DNA from 2 places in the Paenibacillus sp. FSL R7-0189 genome. Region 1 is predicted to be linked to the other one. Evidence: riboswitches for the same ligand, from Rfam matches in the RefSeq annotation. Region 1 holds a riboswitch; the other holds the start of a gene.

The links. A riboswitch is a leader RNA that binds a small molecule or an ion and turns the genes downstream of it on or off. The one in region 1 is predicted to bind preQ1.
Region 2: another riboswitch for preQ1. It lies ahead of queF (preQ(1) synthase); the one in region 1 lies ahead of MKY63_RS04355 (queuosine precursor transporter).

Annotation. Positions count from the first base shown of each region.
Region 1 is NZ_CP150223.1:1,026,788-1,030,208, reverse strand. It holds gene MKY63_RS04360 (methyl-accepting chemotaxis protein) at 1-1,099, opposite strand, end outside; PreQ1 riboswitch class I at 1,466-1,511, shown strand; gene MKY63_RS04355 (queuosine precursor transporter) at 1,522-2,235, shown strand; gene MKY63_RS04350 (AMP-binding protein) at 2,514-3,421, shown strand, end outside.
Region 2 is NZ_CP150223.1:5,667,337-5,670,757, reverse strand. It holds gene MKY63_RS24865 (6-carboxytetrahydropterin synthase) at 1-417, opposite strand, end outside; gene queC (7-cyano-7-deazaguanine synthase QueC) at 417-1,079, opposite strand; gene queF (preQ(1) synthase) at 1,109-1,582, opposite strand; PreQ1 riboswitch class I at 1,746-1,789, opposite strand; gene MKY63_RS24850 (hypothetical protein) at 2,055-2,390, shown strand; gene murB (UDP-N-acetylmuramate dehydrogenase) at 2,454-3,365, opposite strand.

The DNA of each region.
Region 1 (3,421 bases):
GATCCAGCGACTGTAGGGAAGCACGTTCAACCTGGCGCATTTGCAGCACAGCGCTTTGAGCAATTTCATTACCGCCACTTGCTTCAGCGGAAGCCTCACTGATTTGCTCCGTGACTTCATTCGCTGCTGAGGCAATACTTTGAATGCCTAAATTGATTTCTTCCATTGCTCTCGAGTTATCTGATGCACTGCTAGCGATAGTCGTACTACCTTTGCCGATTTCTATTACCGATGAGCTGGAGTGTTCCGCCATATCATTGAGAACCTCAACACGTTCTTTTAAAGAGTTGGAATCCGCAACGACAGTATTAGAGGTTACCAGTACATGTCCAATCATTTCTTTCAGGCGTTGGGTCATCGCTTGGAAGCTTACGGACAACTGTGCAACTTCGTCATTTCCTTTAACTGATAATTCTTCGGTGAAATCTCCCTCTGCGAGCCGGGCACTATAAGCTGCCAGTTTTGAGATTGGACGTGTTATACGCACACTCATGAACCATGCACCAGTTAGGCCGATGATCAACGTCAGAAGTGTGATTCCGGCACTTGTCCATAGAATACTGTCTGTTTTTTCTTGAATGAAGCTTACGTCACTGCTTACACCGATAACCATCGTACTTCCGGGAATACCGATATAAGCCGTTTTATGTATACCATGTGCGTCGCTATATGTATCGCTTAGTCCAGTTTTTCCTTTAGAGGCTTGTTGCATTGCAGAGGATACGGTGACACTTTCTGCCCGTTGCAATTTTGCATCGTGATCTGCGGATAGAATCTCAGCTTCTTTCCCTTTCAGATTGACCAGAAAAATGGTTTCCACTCCATGTTGTTTCCTCTTTTCCTGAAAATAGAACTCGAGATTGGTGGCAGACTGATCGTTCTTATTTAGGGTTTGCTGGGCGTGCATTACGTTGAGATTCTTATATACGTCCTGAGCAGCGGCAGTAAGGATTTTGTTAATCTGCGGCATAACATAGCTGTTGAAGATACTGATAGAGATAAAATAGAAGCTGGTGCTTAACAAAAGAGACGTGAGCAACAGAACAACAAATAATAAACGCGTAAATTTGCGACTGATCGAATGCTTGATACGAAACATATCGTTCTCTCCTTTTTTTATGGACGGTGAGGTCATTTCTTTTTTGGTCTTCACTAGATACTCCATGCCAACTGCTGGAAATTGGCGACCCGAGATATATTCCATAGTTATGTCATATTTCTACTAAATGGATCGGGAATAAGGTGTTTGATACTATTCTATAGAATTAACCTCTGGATGAATAGTGAAAGTTTTGTCCTATAGAGCATTTTTTTCTGAAAAAAATGAATTATTGCTGACTATTTTAGATAATTGTCGAAAAAAAAGAACTGGAACTACCAATTTCATATAAAAATATTATTTTTATGGATTGTTAAGCGCTATTGTGATAGAGTATTAATGTTTTGTTCCGAAAATTTAATATTGTAAGCCGCGGTTCGTAACCATCCCGCGTAAACAAAACTAGGAGGAATTTCAGTAATATGTTTAATTTGCTGTGGGGAGTTTTATTTGTTATTGTCAATTTTGCTTTTTTTCTACTCTGTTACCGCTTGTTCGGGAAAAGTGGAATGTACGCCTGGGTAGGTATTGCTACTGTAATTGCTAACATTCAGGTAGCTAAGACGATTGCTATGCCATTTGATATTGTGATGACACTCGGAAATACGATGTATGTCACTTTATATATGACCAGCGATTTACTTAATGAGAAGTACGGAAGAGCGGAAGCACGTAAAGCGGTCTGGTTTGGTTTCTTCACCTTGCTTATGACTACAGTCATTATGCAGATGGTACTAGTATTTAAGCCGCAGGAGACCGATATCGCTCAGTCTTCTTTGGAGACGATTTTTGGGCTGATGCCTCGACTAGCTTTGGGTAGTCTTACTGCTTACTTCATTAGTCAGTTCCTAGATGTTCGGTTGTACTCTTGGATTCGTAAATATTACAGCACCTCAAGTCAGCTGTGGATTCGTTCCAACGGTAGTACGATGATTAGCTCCTTTGTGGATACACTTATTTTCTGTACCATTGCGTTTGCGGGCTTGTATGACTGGAATGTATGGCTTGAAATTTTGCTTACGACTTATCTAGCGAAGTTCTTACTAACCGCAGTAAGCACACCTATCTTATATATCGCCCGAACCTTTACTTTTGCTGAAGAGGGTTCACCATCATCCGTTCAAAAGAAGGACTAAACAACAATACAGCCAGCGCGTACCGATCATAATCGATGCGTGCTGGCTGTTTTTTCGTTGTAAGATGGACTTAATAGTTACATGAAAGATGTGTACATAAAAATAATATAAAGCTAAAATAAGCTATCGTAGCAATTGTAGCGGGTTAGTTTAACAGGAGCGCCGGCGATGGCGCTTATCACATATCCTTTAGTTTGGGCTGGACTTGCGGGGCAGTCCGATTGAAGAGAATGTATATAATCGGTAGTCACAGAAAATACGAACAGGTGTGATCTAGGATGAATCTAGTAGTTCCTATACTGCGTCATGCAGCACAGCAGCCCGACAGCATTGCCTTAACCCATGACCAAGCAAGTCATACCTATGCCACATTAGTAAAAACGATGCGGAGAATCGCGAATGGCTTACAGCAAAAGGGTCTGAGGCATGACAAAATCGCGATTTTATCTACGAATCGTATTGAATTTGTTGAGGTTTTTTTGGGGGCGATTTATGCGGGCTGTGTTCCCATTCCCTTAGATCCCAAGTGGAGTGCTAATGAACTGCAGGTTATTATAGAGCAGTGCCAGCCGACAATGATTTTTGCCGAGCCGGAAGCCGCAAAGAATCTGGTTTTCAAGGATCAAGTAATCCAAACATTGACCTTCTCAAATGAACGAACAGGTTCCTATGATCAGTGGTTGGCTGCCCTGAAGCCGGAGGCTGAGTTGGATGAGACGAATGAATTATTATTTATTGGCTTTACGTCAGGCACAACCGGATTGCCCAAAGGTTATATGCGTACCCATTTATCATGGTTAAAAAGCTTTGAGGTCTCGAATATTGCTTTTGAATTGGACGCTATGAAGGATGTTTTGGCACCAGGTCCATTTGTGCATTCCCTATCCTTATTCGCCGTAATGCAGAGTCTATATAGTGGAGCAACCTTTCATATCACACAAAAATTTAGTGCCACGCAGGTGTTAGAGCTGTGCCGGCAAATTCCGGGCGTGGTGCTGTTCGTCGTACCAACAATGATCGAATCCATGATGCAGCAGGCTGTACCTGGGCAGATACAGATGGATGCGATTATTAGCTCAGGTGCAAAGTGGTCGGAGTTGTCCAAGAAAAGGGGCATGGAAGTGTTTGGTGGAGCGCGTCTTTATGAATCCTACGGTTCTTCAGAAGCGAGCTATATTAGTTATTT
Region 2 (3,421 bases), 2.4 Mb from region 1:
CACCTCTGCCCAAGAGGTTGGAGTCTCCCATAGCTTTACCGAGTATAAAGGCAATCCTGCTTGCTTAAGCTTGTAGGCAATATATGAAGACATATTCTCCACTGTGGTGCGGAAAGACAATAAGGCTACTTTGGAGCCCGTATTCGTTAACGTCTCTAACACAGGTTCATTTCCCATAGCAAGAAAAGCGTGATCTAAACGATCTACAAGGCTTTGTTGTACTGTCATTTTGATATCGCTGAAATCAATGACGAAGCCTTCATCCGAGTGGCCTTCCGCGGCCATAGGTTTGCCCTTAAGCACTACTTCGAGCTTATAAGTATGTCCGTGCAGATTGCTGCATTTCCCTTTGTGTCCCACTAACTGGTGTGCCGCATCGAACGTAAATATTTTGCAGACTGAAACCTCGTTAAGCATTAAGAGCCGGCCTCCATTCTCTCTGCCTCATATTGCTCAAGACCCCGCTGACGCAACTGACAGGCTGGACAAGTACCGCAGCCACTGCCAATAATACCGTTGTAACAGGTCAGTGTGTGTTCGCGAACATAATCAAAATACCCCAGTTGATCGGCCATTTTCCACGTTTCTTTTTTATCCAGCCACATTAGGGGAGTGTGGATCGCAAACTCATAGTCCATAGATAAGTTCAGCGTAACATTCAATGATTTCACAAAAACATCACGGCAGTCCGGATAACCGCTAAAGTCCGTTTGGCAAACCCCAGTGACGATATGGGAGTACCCCAGTTGTTTAGCTAATATTGCGGCAAAAGATAAAAACAACAAATTCCGTCCATCGACGAAAGTACTTGGAAGCTCATCCCCTTCCCCAGCCACGATATCTATATCCTGACGGGTAAGTGCATTGGGTGCCAGCTGATTAAGCAGCCCCAGATCAAGAATATGCTGTTTCACATTAAACTTAGCTGCTATCTCAGTTGCAACTTCGATTTCAGCCGCATGACGTTGATTATAGTTGAAGGTAACTACCTGCACTTCCTCATACTGCTGCAATGCCCAAACCAGGCAAGTGGTGCTATCTTGTCCGCCGCTGAATACGACGAGTGCTTTTTTGTTCATATGAATCTCTCCTTATCACAAGTTGGAATTTAGCGGTTGTCCACTTTTTCTGGATAGAGGTCGTGATTGATTAAGCGGTGTTCCGCCATCGCCTCATACTTCGTACCCGGTCTTCCATAGTTGCAATAAGGATCAATTGAAATGCCTCCGCGCGGAGTGAACTTGCCCCATACCTCAATGTAACGCGGATCCATCAATGAGATCAGATCATTCATAATAATGTTGACACAGTCCTCATGAAAGTCACCATGGTTGCGGAAGCTAAACAGATACAGCTTTAATGATTTGGATTCCACCATTTTTTGTTCAGGAATATACGAAATATACAGCGTGGCAAAATCCGGCTGACCCGTTACAGGACACAAGCTAGTGAACTCAGGGCAGTTGAATTTAACAAAATAATCACGTCCGGGATGTTTGTTATCAAACACCTCCAAAATGTCTGGATCATAACCAAACTTGTACTGTGTTCCCTGATTACCAAGCAAAGTAACTTCTTGCATTTCCTCTTTCAATCTTCCTTCTGACACGACAAAAAACCCCTCTCTTTTCCTTCGGCCTTGGCCGGTAATGGAAAGAAGAACGAGATTTCGAAAACTTGGCTCCACTAAGAAGAAACGGAAGCAACGTCCGGATAAAGGACAGCAACCGCTTGTACTGTTTAATATATTCTTAGTTTTTTATAGAGGGAGTTCGCGAACCTCTCCTGCACAACTTTAGTGCAGACTTCTTCTTAAAGCATAAAGCATATTGCGTCTTGAACTATACCATGGGTAGCCCGCTCCTGACAAGTTCTACTCTTTACGTACGTAGAGTTTATGAAGTTCAAAAACAATGCCATTTGATCGTGAATTTCTTTTTAATCACATGAATTATTCATATGATTAATTAAAATGTGGCAAAAAAAAGGATTCAAATCCTAAGAAAAGGGTAACTTATTCATAATAATCTTCGAGCTAAGGGTGGGAGCATTTTATGGAACAAAGTATACAGCAGCTTATGGATTGGCTTAACAATCATTTGAATGAAACAATCGCAATTGAAAAGAAAGAACTTCGTGATTTGGATAAAGTTCATTTCAATTTAGAGTCCGTAGATTTCCGGAGTGCAGACGATGTTATTGATGAATATCTTGGAAGTGCACTGATATTAAGAGGTTTCGGCAGCACACTTAACGCCGATGGTGAACTGGTATCCCTGCCACAATCCACTTATGATTTAGCTGTTGAAGGTCTTCAAATCGTAGACTTAGCCGACCGCAAGGCAGAAATAACTACGGACAGAGCTAATTACACCCTTTCAGTAGATTAAACGAACATGATTATGATAAGCAAAAAGAGCCCACAGCGATTGTGGGCTCTTTTTGCTTATCATTTATTCTTCTCCAATGATCTCCACTTCAGTTTCCAGCTCTACACCGAATTTATCCTTCACAGTCGCTCTTACATGGTGGATTAGCCCGATGTAATCACTGGCTGTTGCATTATCTGCATTCACAATAAATCCCGCATGCTTCTTGGATACCTCAGCACCGCCGATTCTTGTACCCTGTAAGCCGCTCTCTTGAATTAACTGACCTGCAAAACGGCCTGGAGGCCGCTTAAATACACTCCCACAGGATGGATACTCAAGCGGTTGCTTCGATTCACGTAAATAAGTTAGTTCATCCATTTTTGCCTTGATCGTTAAAACATCACCGGAAGTCATAGCAAATTTGGCCTCAAGTACAATGTACTCACCGCTTGCGAACACGCTTTTTCTGTAACCCCATTGCAGCTCATCTCCTTGCAGAGTTACCAACTGCCCGTTCTTATTTATAGCTAGTGCACTATGCAGGACATCTTTGATCTCGCCGCCATAAGCACCTGCATTCATATAAAGTGCTCCACCGACTGTTCCTGGAATGCCACAGGCGAATTCAAGACCCGTAAGCTCCTTATCAAGTGCATATCTGGAAACATCAATTATTTTGGCACCACATTGCGCATATAAGAGATTGTCGCGAATTCCCATTTCGGTCAGTCCTGCCGTTTGCAGAACGATCCCACGTACACCTCCATCACGGATAATCACATTGGAGCCATTCCCAAGTACCGTAAGGGTTATCCCATTTTGTTCTGCATATGTAACGATCTTTTGAATTTCATCATAAGTAGCTGGTGCAGCCAAAATATCAGCTTTGCCGCCCATTTTAGTGTACACGTGATCTTTTAAATTCTCATGACTTTTCACTATTCCTGCAGTCATTAACTGCTCTAGGTCATCTTGAATTTTGTCAATATTCATGTTTTCATGCTCCTTTAACCATGTATAAATGATGGTCCTTGATCTATTTTAAAGAG